Regions from separate parts of the Shewanella sp. TB7-MNA-CIBAN-0143 genome, predicted to be linked through region 2. Evidence: predicted binding sites of a transcription regulator. Region 2 holds the regulator's gene; each other region holds the start of a gene.
The links. Region 2 encodes LexA, which represses DNA repair genes until DNA is damaged. Its sites were predicted from a motif close to TACTGTATNNNNATACAGTA; they were not measured.

Region 1 (7,736 bases), on a different contig from region 2:
AAATATAATATGACTACAACTTTGAAAACTGTAATAAAGCAACCAAAGGACTTGCAGTTGGCTTTCCATACAGAGGATCGCCCTCCACCGCACTACCTGCAATATCAATATGGGTAAATGCCAGCTCTGTTTGAGCTAATCCAGAGGCTTTTATCAAGAAAGCGGCAGGATATTGATGCCCACGAGCCGTAATTGAAGACGGACCATTATTCGATGACACCACATCTGCAGCGCCATTTTTATCGGCTATTTTATCAAAGTCTTCTGGACGTAATCGTGAAACCTCAAATGGTTCACCCCATAACTGACCCACTTCAGCGAGTGTTGCTGCAACCCCTTGTTTTTTAGCCGCGCTATTTTCAACTAATGCAGGGTAACCACCGTAGGCTCGCACAACATGACCGGTTAACGTCGCCACCGAAAATAATTGTGGATTCACTGCGGTTTGAGCCTGTATTCGCAAATGCGATAATAAGTCAGCCAATACTAAGCGACCTTCTGCATCAGTATTACCAATACGGACTCGCACACCTGCGTGGCTAGTAATGATCTCATCGGTGACAAATGCATCACTGCCAATACTGTTTCTTACTAATCCGAGTTCAGCAATGACTTTAATACCTTTAGGTTTCAGTATTGATAGTGCTTTCATTAAACCGGCAACTGTTGCCGCGCCACCTTTATCACGGCTCATACCAGCCATAGAACCTGCAACTTTAATATCAGCGCCGCCTGTGTCGTAAACAACACCTTTGCCAGCAAAGAATAAGGTTTTTGTAATAGGGCCTTCACCAACATATTCAAGCTTTACCACTCGAGGATGATGACGTGCAACATCAAAAGAGCTTCTGCCCACCGCACTGAGTAATGGGTATTGCGCTTTTAACTGCTCGACTTGATCAACCACAGATACAGCCAAACCGCTATCAGCAAAAGCATCAACACAATATTGTGCAAACCCAATAGCCGACATACGCTCAGGTTCTGTACCACAAAGATCGCGCGCCAATACTCGTCCAGATTCTGCCGCATTAATTAACCTACTATGCGCGGCGGTATTCAATAATCCAATAGCCTCTAAACTCGGTTGCAAAGACTTTGCTTCTCGCGTCTCTAACGGTTGCCAAAGCTCTTGTCCACACGCCAGTGCGGCAACTTGTTCTGCATTGGCAAAGCGATTGTCAGTTACCCTTGGAACAACAAGTAAAGGTTTAGTGGCACCTGCGGCTTTAGCAATGGCAATACCTTCTCGAGCGGCTTTGGCAAAAATCCTGACATCGCTATACTGATTGTCGCTATCTGTCACTGGGGAGATAATCAAACGACCACCGGCTAACCCTGGCGCAAAAAGGAGCGTGGCACTTTTACCGACACGGAAATCTATTTGACTAGCGTGTGCAGCAAGCAAACTCACTTCATCTTGTTTGATCTCAGCTAAACTCGTTGCTATCACAACAACAGCGTCCCAACCTTCGCCTTCAAAAATAGCCTCATCACTTGTGACATCAATAATTGGCACTTGGAACGCGGTAACCGCTTTATTCACTTGGGTCATACAAGATCCTTACTCTTTAGGAATATAGATAAATTAGTGGGTTCATAATTATTTACAGATTTGTGGACTAAACCTTGGCAAATCGCTATCGCAATATCAAGTAACTGCGCAGAATATGTTAAAATAGTGGCAGTAATATTTTGTGTCGTATATCGACTTGATTTCATCTTAGAGGGCGTTTCGTGACTGCATTAACTCAATTATATCCTCAGCCTCTATGGCAATGGTTTGAACAAATTTGTGCTATTCCACATCCATCAAAACATGAACATGCGTTATCACAACATATTCAACAATGGGCAAAAGCTCAAGGCCTTGCGGTTGTTGAAGACAAAGTGGGTAATTTAATCATCCGTAAGCCTGCTACTGCAGGAATGGAAAACTGCAAAATAGTAGTGTTACAAGCACACATTGATATGGTGCCGCAAAAAAATGCCGACAAAGTACATAACTTTGAAACCGATCCGATAGAAGCCTATGTAGACGGTGATTGGGTTAAAGCCAAAGGCACAACCTTAGGTTCAGATAACGGTATTGGTATGTCTTCGGCGCTGGCCGTTTTAGGCAGTAAAGACATTAAGCACGGGCCACTCGAAGTGCTGCTCACCATTGATGAAGAAGCCGGCATGACTGGCGCCTTTGGTTTAGAAGCCGGTTACCTTGATGCTGAAATTTTAATTAATACTGATTCAGAGCAAGAAGGTGAAATCTACATGGGTTGCGCCGGCGGTGTTGATGCACAGATAAGTATACCGATGTCTTGGCAAGCACCAGAACAAAGCAACGCCAGCTTTTCACTGACTATGTCGGGTTTAAAAGGCGGCCATTCTGGTGTCAATATTCATCTTGGTCGTGGTAACGCTAACAAGTTATTAGCGCGATTTTTGTTTAAATACAGTGACGAATTAGCCCTAGAGCTGGTCAGCTTTAGTGGTGGTTCGCTGCGTAATGCGATTCCACGTGAAGCTAACGTTCAATTGATGTTGCCAGCTGAAAATGTTGAAGCATTAAAACAAGCTATTGAGTCATTCCAAGCGTTAGTGCGTGAAGAGTTAGCCGTAGCTGACCCATCGATGTTACTCACATTAGCCGCTATTGATGCACCAACAAAAGTCATGGGCGAAGAAGCGCAAAATACCTTAATCGACTTATTACATGCTTGCCCTAACGGCGTAATGCGCATGAGTGATGAAGTGGAGGGTGTGACTGAAACATCACTAAATATAGGCGTGATCAGTACTGAAGATGAAAGCGTAGAAATATTATGCCTTATTCGTTCATTAATCGATTCGGGGCGTGAAGAAGTCACCGGTATGCTAACCGCACTATCAAATCTATCGGGTGCTAGCATTGATTTAAGCGGTGCTTATCCAGGTTGGAAACCAGACACTAGCTCATCTGTTATGGCAATTGTGCGTGACACCTATAACGATATTTATAAAAAAGATCCTACTGTGATGGTTATTCATGCGGGTCTTGAATGTGGTTTATTTAAAGAACCTTATCCACATATGGACATGGTATCGATTGGTCCGACGATTCGCTATCCGCACAGCCCAGATGAAATGGTTAACATCACCACTGTTGGTCAATATTGGGAATTACTGCTAGCTGTATTAGAGCGTATTCCTGCTAAAGAGGCGTAATCAATCAAGTGATTATGGCCAAGATTATAATTGGCGGATAAGCTATAAATCAAAGGCGACAGCAATGTCGCCTTTTTGCTCTCTATGATTTCCGTTATAAAATGGGCGCCTAAAATTGTAAATCGAGTTGAGTAATTTGATCGGCACTATTCTCGGAAGAAACCAACGTCACATCCGCTAGGCCAACGCTCACACCGAGTAACCGAATCCCTCGCCCTTGGCTTCGTTGTAATGCTTGCAGTAATAATTCATGAAACAGGTTAATTGAAATCTCATCACTGCGATGCTCGATGGTGGTCTGCTTAAAATCATTAAATTTCAGTTTTACAACCTGCTTATGGATCTGTCTATCTTTCGCACTCCGATGAACCCGAGCACTCAGCTCTTGAATAAGCTGTGGTAATACTTGATGACATTGCTCTAACGTAAAAATGTCTTTGGCTAACGTGGTTTCAACCCCTACGGACTTACGCACTCGGTGCGGGCTAATTTGCCTTGAATCGATACCTTGTGCACGCTCAGCCAACACATGGCCAAACTTACCAAAGGCCTCAATTAATTGCACTTTAGGGTATTGTTGCACGTCATAACAAGTGGTTAAGCCAATATCGGCTAACTTTTTTGAAGTGACTTTACCGACACCAGGAATTTTACTCAGAGGTAGGTCTTTTACAAAATCAGCAATTTGATTTGGGGTGATAACATATTGTCCATTAGGCTTATTTAAATCGGATGCAATTTTGGCTAAAAACTTAATGGGTGCAATACCTGCTGAAGCCGTTAATCCAGTGACCTCATAAATGTCATCACGTATCGCTTTGGCAATTAATGTCGCACTGCCTTGATGAGCATCGCAATCTGTGACATCAAGATAAGCTTCGTCTAAAGACAATGGTTCGACAAGATCAGTGTATCGATGAAAAATCTCACGTATTTGGAGTGACACAGATTTATACACCTCCATCCGCCCTGGTACTAAAATCAATTGCGGACACAACTGTAACGCATGATAACTGGACATAGCACTTCGCGCCCCAAATTTGCGGGCCTCATAACTGCAAGTACTTATCACACCACGGCGATCACTTCTGCCGCCAACAGCAATGGGCTTTCCTCTTAACTCAGGAAAATCACGCATTTCTACCGCAGCAAAATAACAATCCATATCGATGTGAATGATTTTACGCATTCTATAACCATCATCATTAGCCCAATTAAAACCATGATACTGTACATATAAACAGTATTCAATCATTCTCTTAAGGATACAAAAAAGCCCAAACGCAGTTGGGCTTTATTAACATGTAACATAGCAATTAAGACATTACATTTTGGTCTGTAAATAGTTTTGTAAACCAATACGTTCGATTAGACCGAGTTGCTTTTCTAACCAATACATGTGGTCAGATTCAGTGTCATCTAATAACACTTCTAAAATTTCACGGCTTTGGTAATCAGCTTTTTCTTCACATAGCGCGATAACTTTACGCAAATGATCAGCTACATGATATTCGTATGCAAGATCATTTCTCAGCATTTCTTGCACATCTTTACCAATATTCAGCGCTTCACGGCTGCCAACATCTGGAGTGCCTTCTAAAAACAAAATGCGTTGAACTAATTTAGCTGCATGCAACTTCTCGTCGTCTGACTCATGCAGAATACGGGTATACAGTTCATTGAACCCCCAGTCTTCATACATGTGAGCATGGACAAAATATTGATCCATGGCAGACAATTCGCCGGTTAATAAACTATTTAAAGCGTCGATGACTTCTGGATGGCCTTTCATGATAATTTCCTATTAGTCGTTAATTTGTGATTGAAGATAATTTTGAATACCGGTTTGATTGATTAGCTCTTGCTGCGACTCAATCCAATCTAGATGTTCTTCTTCGTCTTCGAGTAAATCTTCAAATAAATCGCGGCTAACATAATCTTGCTGAGTTTCGCATACCTTAATGGCTTCACGCAAAATGGCAATTTGTTCCGTAATTGCAGTTAGATCACAGCTAAGCATTTCTTCAGCATGTTCACCAATGCGCAATTTATCTAACTGTTGTAGGTTAGGTAAACCTTCAAGAAACAATACACGTTCAATCAGCTTGTCAGCATGCTTCATGTCTTCAATCGATTTTTTATACTCTTTCTCATTAAGCTTTTCCAATCCCCAATGCTTAAACATGCGAGCATGTAAAAAGTATTGGTTAATGGCGGTCAGCTCACAGGTAAGTACACGATTGAGTTGGCTGATGACTTTAGGATGACCTTTCATAGTAATGTCCCTCGATAAATAATGTGATCTCGATCAATTACAAACAGGATAAAACACTATAGGGGTAATTGCAAATTTTCCTTTATTTTCACACACTTACAATTGATAACCATTATCATTATAACTAAGCTTTGTAACTCGTTAGCAATACATAAACATAAAAAAAGCCTTCAAAATGAAGGCTCTTTACAAAGCATCAGTTTATTAACTTAAGCTTTAGGCAATTAACGGTGTTAAATAATTCGATTTTGATTTAGCAACTCATTGCGAGCTTGCTCTTTTTCCATACGGCGTTTACGTTTGTCACATGGATCATCACAGTCACACGCTTTTTCAATTCCTAAAACACCTAAACCACCACAACTACCTTCTACCGCTTTCTTCTTTACGATATAGCCGATAGACATTAACAAAAAGAACAATAATAACACTACAAATGCTGCTATAAATGTACTCATTACAAACTCCAATTACTCATTCAGATAAGGGTATAATACTTTTTTAATCAATCAGTTTAAAATAAAGAACCTACTTAACATACGATTTAAACGCATCGCTGTAATAGACCTGATAACCCTGTTCTTGCTTCTCAATCAACATTATTGCTAAATTTTTCTCTTTAGCAAGTGCCAATGAAGCCTCAGTACCTAACACCATCATAGCGGTGGCATATCCATCTGCGGTCATACAACTAGAGTGTAACACGGTTGCAGAGGCAAGTTGATGCTTAATAGGATAACCGTTACGAGGATCGATTAAATGTGAAAAACGTTCGCCATTCTCTTGATAAAAGTTACGGTAATCACCCGATGTTGCTAATGACATGGTGCCAGGTTCAATCACTTGCTGAACGGCTTGTCCTTCACTCGTAGGTTGCTCAACAGCCACTCGCCATGGAGTTTTATCGGCTTTAGTACCTTTAACATTAAGCTCACCACCTATTTCGACTAAATAACCAGACACATGATATTTGTCTAATAGCGCGGCAATTTTATCGACACCAAAACCTTTTGCTATTGAAGATAAATCAACATACAGGTCTGCATTATGCTTAGTTAATGTTAAGCCTTTTATCGACAGTTCCTTGATGCCCATTTTAGCTTTAGCGTTATCGATTTGAGCTTGCGTCGGGATGGTTATAGGTCGTTTATCGGGACCAAAGCCCCACAAATTAACCACTGGTCCTAAGGTGATATCTAACGCCCCATCAGTCTCTTGATAAAGACGCATACCTTCTTCGATAACCTTAATGGTATCAGCGGATACTTTAACGCTTTGTTGAACTTGTAATTGATTGAACTTAGACAGTTCTGAGTCCGAACGATAAGTCGACATTTGATCGTTTACCACTTCCAATGCCATATCAATTTCAGCTTGCAGTAACTGCGGTTCTGGCAAGCGGTCATTGTTGACTACTTTAATATGATAAGTGGTCCCCATCGTACTACCAGATAATGAAATAATGGGCTCTGGTGAACTGCAAGCACTCACCAATAGCAATAACGCCGGCAATAGCAATAACTTGATTGAATTTACAGTCATGTCAAATTTACACTTGTAATAAATAAACAAAAAAAATTGCAGCGTGCAAGACCAGTGTTTAACCACCCTGTCTGCACTGCTGCAATCTCATGACTTACATGTCGATGTTATGGATTAACTCATTAACCACCGAAATCATCTAGTAAGATGTTTTCGTCTTCGACACCTAAATCTTTTAGCATACCAATAACTGCTGCGTTCATCATTGGAGGTCCACACATGTAGAACTCACAATCTTCTGGCGCATCATGGTCACGCAAGTAGTTTTCATACAATACGTTATGAATGAAACCGGTATAACCAGTCCAGTTATCTTCAGCTTGCGGATCTGATAACGCCACGTGCCATTTGAAGTTTTCATTTTCAGCCGCTAAGCCGTCAAAATCTTCAACATAGAACATTTCACGTTGCGAACGCGCACCGTACCAGAAGCTCATTTTACGCTTAGATTTAAGACGTTTTAATTGGTCAAAAATGTGTGAGCGCATTGGAGCCATACCAGCACCACCACCAATGAATACCATTTCTGCTTCGGTGTCTTTAGCAAAAAACTCACCAAATGGACCAGAAATCGTCACTTTATCACCGGCTTTTAAGCTCCAAATGTACGAAGACATTTTACCGCAAGGCAAAGTTAAATTACGTGGCGGTGGCGTAGCAATACGCACATTCAACATAATAATGCCGAACTCTTCTGGGTAGTTAGCCATTGAGTAGG
Region 2 (7,736 bases):
CGCTTCGCCAGAATTATTGCCCCACGCATTGCGCTCATAAGTAATCACAGCCGCCATCTTTTGCGGGCTAAGTTGACTACTAAATGCCTGCATTGCGGTACCTGGTTTTCCGTGCATAACGATATCGATATGTCCGCTAACCGGTCCAGTAACAACAGGGCTGCCAATAAGTGAAGGGAAAGCGCCTGGTAATCCAGCGCCAGTGGCTTGGTGACATGCAGCACATGTCGTAGCATAAACCTGCTCACCTTCAGCAATTAATTGCTCCAAGGTTAACGTGGGCAGATCCTCTGGTACAACAGCTTCTGCTGCGGCTTCGACAGCTTGATTGGCTTTGTCGGTAACCGCATCGGTAATGTCAGTTGTCGTTGCTGCAATAGTACTTGTTGCATCGGTTACTGCTTTACTTGGTTCGGTGCTTGCCTCGTTACTGCCTAAAAAGTTGCCTATATCAGCAGCTTGAACTACGTCACCGCTATTATTGCCCCACGCATTACGCTCAAAGGTAATGACTGCGGCAATTTCTTGGGCGCTAAGTTGCTTTGCAAAGGCTTGCATTGCAGTACCTGGTTTACCGTTTAAGACGATATTCAGGTGATCTTTAACAGGGCCTTTTATGATAGGGCTGCCAATTAATGATGGGAATACACCAGGAAGACCCGCACCATTGGGTTGATGACAAGCGGCGCACCTAGCAATATAGATTTGCTCACCTTGTGAGGTTAGCTCCTCAAGAGACAAGGTTTTAGACATTGATGCCGCAGCGGCTGCAGCTGCATTGCTTGCTAGTTTTTTTTGCTCCACTAACCAATTATCAAAATCGGCCTCCGATAATGCTTGCACCACAATCGGCATGAAACCATGGTCTTTACCGCATAACTCGGCACATTGGCCGCGATACGTTCCAGGCTTATCAATACGAGTCCAGGCTTCGTTGATAAAGCCTGGATTGGCATCTTTTTTAACGGCAAACGCGGGCACCCACCATGAATGGATAACATCATCTGATGTCATCAAGAAGCGCACTTTTTGGTTAATAGGCAGTACTAATGGCTTATCGACTTCAAGGAGGTAATGTTCGCCTTTGGCCTCACTGCCATCAATTTGTGCTCTGGGAGTGGATAATGTGCTATAAAATTCGATGTCTTTATCAAAATAGCTGTAATGCCACTTCCACTGCGACCCGGTAATTTTTATGGTGAGATCAGCATCACTGGGATCTTCCATAGCAATCAAGGTTTTGGTGGCTGGAATAGCCATGCCGATTAAGATGATGAAAGGGATGACGGTCCAAGCAATTTCCACTTTGGTACTTTCGTGAAAATTGGCCGCGACAGCGCCTTTTGATTTGCGGTGATAAATCATTGAGTAAATCATGATCCCAAACACCACTAACCCAATTGCACAACAGATGTAAAGAATCGTCATGTGGAGGTCATAAACCTTGCCACTGATATCTGTCACGCCTTGAGTCATGTTGAGGGGCATTTCTGATGCCCCAAGCGGAAATGCTACAAACACCACCAGTAAACAATACAACCATTGCTTCACAAGACTACTCCTCTGCTAATTGCAAATAGCAACTACAAAGAAGAGTCACACAGTAATTCTCTGCTCTATGCAAACTCTTCGGTTCCCGAAAAAAGTTTGATGACCTCAAAGTACTTTGGTGGCTGTAAACATACGGTCTACGGTTTTATTGTTAGCTGTGCACCACGCTTGTACCTACTACTGAACTTATCAATTTTGATTTGGCTCATTTGTTTGAAAGTAATCTTGATTACTGCCATTCACGTCCAATTAAAGATAAAAAATGTTTCATCCTTGTTAACCACATTACTTGTAGATTAAACATTGATCAAGATCTCTTTGTTGGCTAATAGGCTGAAAAAAGATGAAAAAAAACCCTGAATTCAATACAGGGCTTGGTAATGAAGGGTTCGTGCTTAGTGAAATGAGCAAAAATTACTTGTTCCATTTGTTAAATTAGGGCTAACAAGTTGATGTTTGTGAGGTAAGTGAGCATTCACATCTTCAATTACCACCCCTAATGCACGTGCACTTTTGGCGACAATTTCTAAACGGCGACTATCGCGAGCATCAAGTGAGCTTGTCCAAGTTACTACTGCGCTCGATGTACCGCTAGTGAGCGCTTTCTCCATGGCCCATAATGTTTCGACTTCATCTTTGGTGTGCACCAGTAAAATGCGATCCATTCTTACACCAGCACTTGCCAGCATATGTTTATAGCCAATATGGGGCGGGCTAATTAATACAATCCATCTGCCTTGCTGGCTCAATATTGCTAACTGGCTGCACAATTGGCTCAGTTCAGCTTCACCTTGGGTGACAGTTTGTAATGTTTGAATGGTTTGGGTGCCATGCAGTTCTGTTTCAGTTAAATCTACCCATAAGCCCGGGTGGCGTGGCGCGATGCCCATTAGTTTGTTCATAACCAATCTCCATTACGGATAACGCCAACGGCAAGCCCTTCGATGGTTAGGCTTTGGCAACTTAAATCTACTTTTATCGGATTGTAATCTTCATTTTCGGCATGCAGATAAATCACATTACCTTTTTGTTCAAATCGTTTTACGGTGACGTCATCATCAACACGTGCCACAACAACCTGGCCATTACGTGCTTGCTGCATTTTATGTACAGCGAGTAAGTCACCTTCTAAAATGCCGATGTTTTTCATGCTGTCACCACGCACTCGCAATAAAAAATCTGCGGCGGGCTTAAACATGTTTGGATCGACTTGATAGTATTGCTCTACATGCTCTTGGGCCAAAATTGGTTCACCAGCAGCAACCTGTCCAATGAGTGGCAGACCGGTTTCAACCTGTTCTTCATGAGGTAAACGAATGCCTCTTGAGGTACCAGGCATGATCTCGATAAAGCCTTTTTTGGCTAATGCTTTTAAATGCTCTTCGGCGGCATTAGCACTTTTAAAGCCAAGACGATTCGCAATTTCAGCACGAGTGGGTGGCATACCTGTTTCGGCGATATTGTTTTTAATTAAGTCTAAAATTTCTGCTTGGCGCGGCGTTAACGGTCTCATGATGATTCCTGTCTTTTTATACAGTGACTGTCATTATATACAGTGTTTGTGTTCGCGCAAGTATTAACCAACTATTTTTTGTATTTTGTTGATTAAGTATCACTCAACAATATGTTTTAATTAACTATTACTAATTTTCTGTCTTATGTTATTTCTGATAGTGAGAGCTTAAACGTAAAGATAGATCGGTCTGATAGTGTAAGCAGGGTGGTTTCTGGTATCCTATACGACAATATTACAGTGGCTTATGTTGCGAAAATAACCATGTCAAAACCAGATTCAATATTTTTACGAGCATTAAGATGGATTCAAAAGTGGATGGTACAGACCATTGTGGTCCCTCACGATCCTTTTGATGACCTCAATATAGATCCAACTAAACCTTTGGTTTATTTAATGAAAACGGAATCTATTAGCGATATTGCCGCGTTGAGCGAAATCACCGAGGGCTTTGGTCTGCCCAGTCCTTATGAGCCATTACAGCTTGATGGCTTAACCGTGCCTCGTGTGGTCTGTTTAGAGGGCCGCAAACCACTATTTGGTAAACGTGAAAGTGGTGACAAATTCCTTAATTATTTTACCAGTTTATTGTCACTTCATAGTGAGAGCCCTGAATTAGATATACAGTTGGTTCCTGTTTGCCTTTATTGGGGACGTACCCCAGGTAAAGAAGAAGACAGCATGAAAGCTGCTGTATTTGAACGTGAAAACCCTACGTGGTTACGTAAATGGTTAATGATTTTATTTTTAGGACGCCATAATTTCGTGCAGTTTTCTAATGCATTATCGCTTCGTCATATGGCCGATGAACATGGTACTGATAAAAGAATTGCTCACAAATTAACCCGAGTCGCCCGTGTGCATTTCCGCCGTCAACGCAAAGTCATGACGGGGCCACAATTACCGAATCGACAAGCGTTGTTTGCCTCTTTATTAAAATCAGAATCTATCAAAAAAGCCATTGAAGAAGAGTCTGCAAATAAGAAAGTAACAGTCGAGAAAGCACGTGAAACCGCCATTGAATACCTTGATGAAATTGCCGCCGACTATTCTGATAGTTTGGTGCGTATTGCCGAACGTTTCCTGACTTGGTTATGGAACAAATTATACAGTGGCATCAATATCAAAGGTGCCGAGCAAGTAAGACAGTTACATCATGATGGTCATGAAATTGTTTACGTTCCTTGTCATCGTAGCCATATGGATTACTTGCTACTGTCGTATATTTTGTATTATCAGGGCATGGTTCCGCCGCACATTGCTGCCGGTATTAACCTTAATTTTTGGCCAGCAGGGCCGATGTTCCGCCGTGGTGGGGCATTCTTTATCCGTCGTAGTTTTAATGGTAATAAACTTTATACCGCAGTATTTCGTGAATATTTAGATCAGTTATTTGCTAAGGGTTATGCGGTCGAGTATTTCACTGAAGGAGGTCGTTCGCGTACAGGACGTTTGTTAGCGCCTAAAACCGGTATGTTGGCTATGACAATTAACAGTGTGCTACGTGGGATAGAGCGCCCAGTAACCTTAGTACCCGTGTATTTAGGTTATGACCATGTGATGGAAGTGGCGACGTACCACAAAGAATTAAGCGGTAAGAAAAAGAAAAAAGAATCTGTATGGCAGGTATTTGGTGCTATTCGTAAGTTAGGCAATTTTGGCCAAGGTTATGTGAATTTTGGTGAGCCGATTAATTTACAACAGTTCTTAAATCAGCAGGCGCCAGAGTGGCGTGATGAGCTAGCTAAAGATCCTGACCAAAAACCATCTTGGTTTACGCCCTCAGTTAATTTGTTAGCTAACCGCGTAATGACTAATATCAATGGAGCTGCCGCAGCCAGTTCAGTAACATTGACTAGTTTAGTGTTATTAGCGTCAGAGCAAAATGCGTTAGAAAGAAGCCAGTTAGAACGTCAGCTTGATTTGTATTTAGCCTTACTTAAAACAGTGCCTTATACCGATTATACCTCTGTGGCCGAAGGTAATGGCAAGTCAATTATTGATCACTGTCTGTCGTTAAATAAGTTTGTGAGTACCAAAGACCTTATTGGTGAAATTATTTCAGTTGATGAAAAAATTGCCATCACCATGAGTTATTACCGTAATAATATTATTCATTTGATGGCGTTGCCGTCATTAATTGCCAGTTGTTTAGTGCATTATGACGTGTGCGATCGCCAGCGAATTCATGGCATTGTAATGGACTTTTATCCATTACTTAAAGCTGAGTTATTTATGAGCATTGATGATGTGCCTCAACATGTGGATAGCATTTTAGATTTCATGGTTGAACAAGGTTTACTGACCGGTAGCGATCAGTTTGAGATAACGCCTCGTCATATTACCCAAGTGTTACTGCTTGCTGAAACTATCAGTGAAACGTTGCAACGTTATGCGATTATCTTCAATTTACTCGCAATAAAACCTGATCTTGAGCGCTCAGAACTGGAACGCGATAGCCATTTGTTAGCCCAACGATTAGGCGCGCTGCATGGCATTACCGCACCAGAATTTTATGACAAAAAATTATATAACACCCTGAGTGTGAAACTGAAAGAATTGGGTTATTTATGCAGCGACGAACATCGTGCTGAAGTGATCAGAATTCGTGATAACGCTAATAAATTACTCAGCTCTTTAGTAAGACAAACCATTGTTGATAGTGTGGAAGCGGAGCACGGACAATAATGGCTAATCATATGAATGCTGCCAAGCATCGTACCAGCGGTAAATCTGTATTGGGTGGGGCGATGATTATTGCCGGAACCACTGTGGGAGCGGGCATGTTTTCGTTACCCGTTGTTGGTGCTGGAATGTGGTTTGGCTATTCTATCGCGATGTTGCTCGGCGTTTGGTTTTGCATGCTAATGTCGGGTTTATTGTTATTAGAAGCCAATTTGCATTTTGAACCAGGCGACAGTTTTGACACCTTAACTCGGGTGACTCTTGGGCAGTTCTGGCGGGTGATTAACGGCGTGTCGATTGCGTTTGTGTTATATATTTTAACCTATGCTTACATCAGTGGTGGTGGTTCGATTGTGAATCACAGTCTGTCAGCATTGGGCGTGAGCCTACCCCAGAGTGTGGCCGGATTGGTGTTTGCGGTAGTTTTGGCTTTGGTGGTATTTATTAGTACTAAAGCGGTCGACCGTATCACCACAATCATGCTTGGTGGTATGGTGATTACTTTCTTTTTGGCTATCGGTAACTTACTAATCGACATTGATACCATAAAGCTAGTATCGCCTGATGGTGAATCGCGTTACCTGCCTTATTTACTTGCCGCTATCCCTTTTGGATTGGCCAGTTTTGGTTATCACGGTAATGTGCCAAGTTTAGTCAAATATTATGGTAAAGATGCCAAAACCATCGTTAAGGCGATTATTACCGGAACCACTATCGCATTGGTGATTTATATATGTTGGTTAGTGGCAACGATGGGTAATATTCAACGAAGCCAGTTTGCCGATATTATTGCTCAAGGTGGCAATATAGGTGTGTTAGTGGGTGCGTTGTCTGGGGTTATTGCCAGCCAATGGCTTGATAACATGCTAACCCTATTTGCCAACCTTGCCGTTGCCTCATCATTTTTAGGTGTGACACTAGGCTTGTTCGATTACCTTGCTGATTTATTTGGGTTTGACGACTCGCGCTCAGGACGAATTAAAACGGCAACGGTAACGTTTGTACCGCCAACAATCCTTGGTTTGTTATTTCCGAATGGATTTATTTTAGCGATTGGTTTTGCTGCGCTAGCTGCCACTATTTGGGCTGTTATTGTACCAGCGTTATTAGCCTATAAAGTAAGACAACAATATCCTGACTCAAAGGGATTTAAAGTCCCTGGTGGAACCCCGTTAATTGCTATTGTGGTGTTGTTTGGGGTTATCACAGCTACATGTCATTTGCTGGCAATGGCCGATATTTTACCGGTGTTTAAATAGACCCAACACACTTCAATCAAATAGCCATTCACCCAAAAGCCTTCGTTTGAAGGCTTTTTGCTTTTCTGCTGATATCGACTTAACTTATGAGACAAGTTTCATGTTGGCTATATCAAGGCAACTATTTTATAAAGGATTAGGATAATGAAGGTACAACAGTATCAACAAGGACAGCCTTGCTGGATTGAATTAGCAACTCATGATTGGGCGGCAGGTAAAGCATTTTATCAGGCGCTATTTGGCTGGGGAGCAGATGATATGCCTATGCCAGAAGGGCATTATACTATGCTGCAAATCGACGGTGATGATATTGCGGCAATGTACCCAATGCCAGCAGAAATGGAAGCCTTACCGACTCATTGGACAATTTATTTTGCGGTCGATGATGTTGATGCTACCTCTAAGGCTGTGACTCAAGCTGGAGGTGAGATTATTGCAGGGCCTCATTCTGTCGGAGATGCTGGCCGAATGGCGCTATGCACAGATCCAGAAGGCTGTCGATTTGCATTATGGCAAGGCCAAGACCATATTGGCATTAAGCGATCGCAAGAATCAAATACCCTATGTTGGGTTGAGCTTGCTTGTCGTGATACCGCTGCGGCGAAACAGTTTTATAGCCGAGTATTAGGTTATCAAACTCAGCTTAATGATGTAGCTGATTTTGAATACACCGAATGGTATGCGGGGGAACAAGCCATTGGTGGATTGATGGAAATGACTGCAGAATG
Region 3 (7,736 bases), on a different contig from region 2:
TGCAGCTACTTACTAGGATGATTTTGCGGTAAGTAGATTCGTCCGCAATTGCTCTAACTCTGTATTCATATTGGTTAAACGTTGTTTGTAATCTGTTCCATAAACAGTGCAATTAAATAGTTTACCAATCGGATTGTAGCGTAACATCCATAATTGCTGAAAATAATTGTCGTTAGCACAATAATTTGGTTCTTTGAGCGTGTGCATCGAGGTAGTTGAAACCGGTTCCTTTACTAAGCTGACAATATACTCAGCCATGAGATTGTCACTGTCTGTTGGCTTAAGCAACGCATAGGCTAACCATTTCTCATAAAAAGCCACGCTATCAGATTGCACTTCAATTAACATTTGTTCTGTAACGTTATGGGCAAAAAGCCATTCTCCAGAAAATATCCGTTCAAAATCACTATCAGTTAATTCGAAAGATGTTTGCCAAGCTGTGACTTTGGTTGCAACAGCTGCATCAGTGGTTTTAGCTAAGGTGCTAGCTAAATTAAGCTGATATTTGATCATGTTAACGGCAATCATATGATTGAGTGTTGAGCGAGATGAGTGATAAACCATATTCCAAAAATGTGCATCTTTGTTTAAAAATGCCACTGTAGCTTGTTGGTCAAGTTTGTTGTCAGATGTATCAACACTTATTATCGCAGCAAGCTGACGAACATCTCTTAACTTAAAAAGCAGACCCCAATGAGCTTGATTGTTTGGGGTTAAAGACTGTGGTTCTTCTTGCCAATAAGGCATATCTAATAATGTATTATATTGTTGTATATTAGCTTTATGAGCGCCAATGACATTTCTAATACTATCGCTATTATCGCTAATAAATTGACTGCATATTATCAAATCCGTTTGATAACAAGCCGTTTTAAAGTTGTCAGTTAACTCAACTTCTTGCTCGCTGAAGCTGATTAATGGTTTTTTATCATTTGTTTTATCGTCTCCTATTGTGCCTACGATAGTAATTGCATACTCATAGCCATTTTCGCTAGGGTCGATAGGTTGCTGTTTTAGCCAGTTTTCAACTAAAAGAGTGTTAGGTGACTTTGTTCTGTCTGTTGCATTAATGGCCATTAAACAGACAACGGTAAATACCAGTAAGCTGCATATTAGCCCGACAAAAATACCCAAGCCCTTTATTACTTTCATCATTATGATTTATCCGTAAATCTATTTTAACTTTACGTTAACATATTGATTTGCTTTTTATAAGTGCATAACGATTATTGCAACAACTCACGGGCATTCGCCAAGGTATTTTCGGTAATGACATCACCACCTAATAAGCGCGCAAGTTCATTCACCCGTTGGTCTTTATCCAACGTCTGCATGGTCGTTTCGGTGTTGCCACCTTTATTAAATTTATTAACAAACATATGTTGATGACCATTACCTGCAACTTGCGGCAAATGGGTGACACACAATACTTGAGTTGATTCGCCAAGGCTGCGTAACATACGACCGACTACCGATGCTGTTGGTCCAGAAATACCCACATCAACTTCATCAAATATCAGTGTCGGAGTGGCGACTTTTTTAGCCGTGATCACTTGAATCCCTAATCCAATACGCGATAACTCACCGCCAGAGGCCACTTTAGAAATCGGTTGTAATGGTTGCCCAGGGTTTGTGGTCACCATAAATTCAATGCTATCGCAGCCATTAACTGAAATGTTGTCCGGATTATGATTAATCTGAATGGTAAATTTACCCTTAGGCATATTGAGCTCATGGATAGACTGGGTGACTAGCTTGTCCAATTCTTTAGCATAACGGCTACGACTTTGACTCAGTTTTTGTGCATTGGTTAAGTAGGCATATCTGGTGGCTTCAAGTTGTTGTCTTATACCATCTAATTTAGTTTCGTCATCAGCAAGTTCGGCTAATTCACTCATCAATGCTTGATGATGTAGCGCCAACTTATCAGCACTCACATGATGTTTGCGCGCCAATTGCATTGCCGTTGAAAGACGTTTTTCTAAATAGGCAAAATGTTCTGGATCAAGCTCTAAACTGCTTAAATAACTTTCAATTTCGCTAGCGCTTTCTTGTACTTGAATTAACGCATCGCTGATCATAGTGCTGATAGGCGCAAGGGATTCATCATATCCTTGAAGCGTATCAGCAATACTGGCCACTTTATTAAGCAGAGATTCTATATTGCCTTCATCACTTTCGGTCAATAAATGCAAACCTGCTTGGCAACGTTCAATTAAATCTGTGCCATTGGCTAAGCGTTTGTGTTCTTGTTCTATTTCATCAAATTCTTCCAAGCCTAAGTTGAACTCATTAAGCTCTTCTACTTGATATTGCAGTAGTTGTTGACGCGAAATACGTTCGTACTGAGCTTGTTCAAGATGCTTTAGCTCGTTTTCCACTTGTTTGCAGCGTTGATAGCTAGCGCTAACGCTATCGAGCAGTATTTTGTGGTTAGCATAGTGGTCGAGTAGGTTTAATTGATGCTCGCTTTTAAGCATTGCGTGATGAGCATGCTGGCCGTGAATACCAATCAATAGGTGACCGATGGCTTTTAATTGCGTCACGGGCACAGGATTACCATTAATGTAGGCTCTTGAGCGGCCATCACTGTTAATGGTTCGACGTAATATGCACTCATCTTCAGCATCAAGATCGCTATCTTCAAGCCAGCGTTTGGCTAAAGGTACATCATGAAGGGTAAATCGTGCACTCACTTCGGTTTTGGAGGCTCCAGGCCTGACAGTGTTGGCATCACTTCGATTACCAAGGCATAACCCAAGCGCATCGATAGCAATCGATTTGCCTGCACCTGTTTCGCCGGTGATGCTTGTCATACCGGCTTTAAAGTCGAGCTCTAAAAAACGCACGATAGCAAAATTGTTGATGCTGAGTTGGCAAAGCATAATGAATTCCTGTCAATGAAACTACCAAACTACTGTATTGATAAACAGTATATACTGATTTTATATACAGTAAAGTGGTTGAGGAATAATTATCGCTGACTATTTTATCATCTAGATTTGATTGATCATTAAGCAATGGATTTTAAAAGTGTTTCTATTATCGGCAAACTGATAAAAGTGATTAATGTGCCATATAAAATACCTTGGGCGCTGACATTGGCGTTAATTTGGTAGCGGTCGGCCAAAAGGTACACACTTGCTGCTGTCGGTAACGCTGCCAAAATGACTCCCATGGTCAGTAATTCCTTTTCTACGCCGAACAGTTTGAGTAAACCAAAGGCAATTAAAGGTTGAATAATTAGCTTGAGTAAATTGATTAAATTCAGTTCCGCAATCAAACCAACACTGAACATTTTTGTGCCAGATTGATGTCGTAATGCTTTGGCAAGTACCATTCCTATAGCAAACAGTGCACATGGGCTAGAGGTATTTCCCACCTGATGTAGCATTAAGGCCAAACTATCCGGTAAGGTAATATGCAGTGCTGATAAACCGATGCCAATAACACTGCCAACCACGATTGGATTTTTATACAGGGCATTAGCCATGATGACGATGGCATGGTCGGTTGATTGTTTATCACGGCTGGCTAGCTCAATTGATACTAAAGCAAAAGCAAACATGAACACCGACAACAAGCTGGCAATCGCTGCAGCGACTAATGCCATTTTATGACCTGGGAATAATAAACTCAGCAATGGAATGCCAATAAATGCGGTATTACCAAACGTAGCATTTAATGCGCGCATGGCGGCAACTGCTTGTTTTTTAGGTGTGCGAATTAGTGATACAACAATCACTAAAGCATAAGTGATGATCATCGCCAGACTAAACCCACCGATAAAGCCCCATTGAATAATGTCTTCAATGCGCGTTTCAGCTAGCACAATCAGTAATATAGCGGGGAAAGCAATGTAATAAACAAACTGATTGAGGATCAAATCGGTGTCTGCTGGCAACAGTCGCATTTTTTGAACAATACTGCCGAGCAGCATAATAATAAATACAGCGATTAGCGGGGTAAGAATACTGGACATCCCTCGCAATTCCTTAGCAAAATGATAATAAGGTCACTTTACTGCTTTTCGATAGGCGGATGCAATTAGGCTAAAGTTAAACGAGTGATTATTTGTCAGATTTTAAGGCTAAATTCGCTTTTGATATTTTCGGTGGAGGTAATATTCCAAGTTCAGAAAAAAAATGCACTTGCCGCCTTAACTCAAATAACGAACCCACTCGTACTTGATTGCCAATCACTAGCGTCCAGTTATCAGTTTTACCATTGGTGTTACTGAAAGTGAAACCTTGATAAAAAATTCTTCTCATGGCGCGACACCTAATAAAAAGCCTGAATAATTTCAGGCTAAATGACGTTTATTGGCAGTAACCGATCCGTGCTACAAGTTTTTGCTACAGGCTAATACCAATATTAGACACACCGGCTTCGATAATATCTTTACGTAAACCTTTAACCAGTTCGCTGGTTATGTCTGGATTAGCTTCGACAATGTCGAGTAACATGCCTTGTAATTCTTTTTCTTGTTCCATTACTGGGTGAGAAAAAACAAACTCATCGAGTTCTTCATCCATTAATGACTCATCGCTAATAGCTTCAATATAATTGGCGACAGTACTTGATGATAACTTACTGATGTTAGTAATATCTTCTTCAATTTTTCCATCTATCGCACCCATTAAGGTGGCAATGGCTACAGCCGCATCCATGGCGGGATAAGCACCATAGGCTTCAAACTCGCTAGGATCAGGGGTGTTTTCATCGAGGCGCTGTAAATGCACATCAATATTGAACTTAAGCTTTTTGTCATATTGGCTTTGCCATAATAACTCTAGCGCAGTACTTAATACCTGCGGTTGGCCAAATTCACATACTTCAGAAAATAATTGATAGTTTGGGAGCATTCTTTGACACAGTGCGAGTGCAAAAAGTTGCTTCTGAGGTAACGACAATGCCTTTAGGCGTTTAAAAAAACCGGTTTTACTGGTCATTGGGAACATCCACTGATAGCTGGTTTATCACTTGATTTGCAGCTGATTCTACCTTAGTTAACTCATCAAGTAACTCTAGTATTTCAGGTTCTAGGTCATCGATGTCAATTTTATGCTTTAATGCTGACTCAATATCCCGGCAGAGCTTTTGTGTTGTCGGTACACCGCAATAACATGTTGCACCATGCAGTTTATGCACTGCCTGCAACAGTGTCTCTGCATCTCTGGCTATTAATGCTTTATCGATAGTTGCGGTTGTTTCCGGTAATGAATTAACTAACATCTTTAACATGTCTAAGGCTAAATCAGTTTTCTGGTTTGCTTGGGTTAAACATAAATCCCAATTGAGAACATGGGTGTCGAAATGAGTAAATTGAGGTTTAATTATCCAGCGGCTGATAACGCTTTTAAGTGATAATTCATCAATCGGTTTAGGCAAGAAACCATCCATACCGCTAGCTAAAATATTCTCACGCTCTTCTGCTATAGCATGTGCCGTTACTGCAATAATCGGCGTATTACGGTTGAGTGATTCTGAACGTATTTGCTGGGTTGCGGTTATGCCGTCGGTTCCTGGCATTTGAATATCCATGAAGATTAAGTCAAATGCTTGTTTTTTAGCTTGTTGAATCGCATCGGCGCCATTATTAACGGTCACCACATTGTCGACTAGTTCTTTGAGCAAAGTATCAATTAACTTTAGATTGGCCATGTTGTCGTCAACGGCTAATACTGATGCATTGAGGCGTTGTGTTACATCAAGATTTATTTGCTCAGGTAAACTGACAAAAGTAGAAGGTACTGGTGGATATATTAAATGATGCGCTAGGGTAAAATCGCTCACTGGGGTGCTGAGCAACACATCTGCGTTGACTTTTAGCACATTGATTATCATGTCTTGATCTAGACAGTCATGTAATAAAATCAGGCAGTCAGTATGTTGTTTGGCTTGCTGTAATAAATGGATAAAAGACGCATTGTCGGCAAAACCATGGCAGCTCATGATGATGTAATCAAATTTGCTGTTTTTAGTTTGTAACACGGAGGTGAGATTTTCTGGATTGGCCACATTAGTGATAATTAATTGCCACGACACTAAGCGGCGATTTAATGTATCGCGGGTTAATTCCCGTGGTTCATATAATAAGACTGATTTATGTTGCAATGCATCAACCGGCAACACTTCGCCAATTTCAAATTGACTGATCCCAAGTGGCAGAATAAACCAGAAATTTGAACCTTTATTTGGGGCCGAGGTAAAGCCTATCTGGCCACCCATCTGGTTGATTAAGCGTTTAGTAATCACTAAGCCCAATCCTGTGCCTCCAAAGCGACGTGAAATGGATGAGTCGGCTTGACCAAATGCTTGGAATAAATATTCTTGCTGACTCTCATCAATACCAATACCGGTATCAATAACTTCGCAGCGCAGGGTAATGTTATCTTCGTCCTGACCCACTAAGTGTATTTTAAGTATGACACTGCCTTTGTCGGTAAATTTAATAGCATTACCAACTAAGTTAGTAATAATCTGGCTGACTCTCATCGCGTCGCCACTGACACTTTCTGGCACATTAGCATCAATGTCGATAACCAGTTCTAGGCCTTTCTCTTGTGCACTACCGGCAATAATAGTCAGGGTTTCAGTTAGCGTTTCTCGCAGTGCAAAAGGCATTTTTTCTAATATCATTTTACCGGCTTCCAGTTTAGAGAAGTCGAGAATATCGTTAATAATACCCAGTAGGTTACTGGCGCTGCGTTCAATGGTTTTTATGTAGTCGAGCTGGCTAGTATGCAGTGGTGTTTTTAATAACTGTCGTGCAAATCCGATGACACCATTGAGTGGCGTTCGTAACTCGTGCGACATGTTGGCTAAGAACTCTGATTTAATCCGACTCGCTTCAAGCGCGCGTTTTTTGGCAATATCGAGTTCAACGTTTTGAATTTCAATCTGCTCGAGGGTTTCGCGTAAATCAGAGGTCGCTTGATCAATATTTTGCTGCATTTCATCGTGGTATTCAGACAATGAACTTGCCATTGCGTTGATCCCTCGTTTGAGTAGATCCAGTTCCCCAATCAAATTGCCTTCTAGGCGAGTGTCGAGTTTACCTTCACGAATTTTGGCTACCACTCGCACCATTTCGGTAATGGGGTAGTTCACGTGTTTGACTAAGCGGAAGGTAAAAAATAGGTTAAATTGCACGCCGATTAATACGATAATAAACGCCGCTATAGCCGCTCGATGTTGTTCGAGCAAGGCGTTCTCTTTATTTAGTAATACTGATATGTAGCCTAATATTCGCTCTTGTTGATTATTGTAAATTGGCGCAACGACACCATTGGTAGAGGCATTATTATCGATGTCGCTGTTACTTTGACGATTTATACTGGCAACATGTTTTTGTTCTAACCCAGTATGGGATATTATTGGCACACGAATGACTAAGGTATCGCCAATCGTTTCATGTTCTGTACCGATTAAGTTTGCCAGCGTTTGTTTGTAACGCATCGTTTCAAAATCTTTGTGGTAGTGCGAAGTGACAAAGAGTTGGTTTTCGGCATCAAAAACAGCAATAGATAAGATTAGCGATGCATTGTTTATCTGCGAGGCGGCGAGTAAAAGTTTAGTTGATTCACGGTCTTGAGTGATAATACCAAATTCACTGGCAATGGCTAATGGCTCAACAATGTTGCTGCCTTTTTCAATTAAGGTTTGTTCCAATTCATAAAAGCGGTTTATCGTGAAATAACTTCCAAGTAGAATACCCACTACAATAGTGGGCG

Region 1: the regulator LexA is predicted to act here: its motif matches at 4,428-4,447, upstream of dinB (DNA polymerase IV).
Region 3: the regulator LexA is predicted to act here: its motif matches at 2,916-2,935, upstream of recN (DNA repair protein RecN).

The regions. Positions count from the first base shown of each region.
Region 1 covers NZ_JBEOPL010000001.1:217,123-224,858, reverse strand. The annotation lists gene AAEY97_RS00975 (M17 family metallopeptidase) at 14-1,555, opposite strand; gene AAEY97_RS00970 (aminoacyl-histidine dipeptidase) at 1,738-3,201, shown strand; gene dinB (DNA polymerase IV) at 3,311-4,390, opposite strand; gene bfr (bacterioferritin) at 4,526-4,993, opposite strand; gene bfr (bacterioferritin) at 5,006-5,476, opposite strand; gene nqrM ((Na+)-NQR maturation NqrM) at 5,710-5,934, opposite strand; gene AAEY97_RS00945 (FAD:protein FMN transferase) at 6,005-7,018, opposite strand; gene nqrF (NADH:ubiquinone reductase (Na(+)-transporting) subunit F) at 7,141-7,736, opposite strand, start outside.
Region 2 covers NZ_JBEOPL010000003.1:125,257-132,992, forward strand. The annotation lists gene coxB (cytochrome c oxidase subunit II) at 1-1,551, opposite strand, end outside; gene AAEY97_RS03385 (cell division inhibitor SulA) at 1,947-2,453, opposite strand; gene lexA (transcriptional repressor LexA) at 2,450-3,064, opposite strand; gene plsB (glycerol-3-phosphate 1-O-acyltransferase PlsB) at 3,329-5,752, shown strand; gene mtr (tryptophan permease) at 5,752-7,008, shown strand; gene AAEY97_RS03405 (VOC family protein) at 7,153-7,736, shown strand, end outside.
Region 3 covers NZ_JBEOPL010000001.1:316,065-323,800, forward strand. The annotation lists gene AAEY97_RS01345 (hypothetical protein) at 13-1,155, opposite strand; gene recN (DNA repair protein RecN) at 1,227-2,885, opposite strand; gene AAEY97_RS01355 (AEC family transporter) at 3,014-3,982, opposite strand; gene AAEY97_RS01360 (DUF3319 domain-containing protein) at 4,071-4,271, opposite strand; gene AAEY97_RS01365 (YjaG family protein) at 4,356-4,952, opposite strand; gene barA (two-component sensor histidine kinase BarA) at 4,942-7,736, opposite strand, start outside.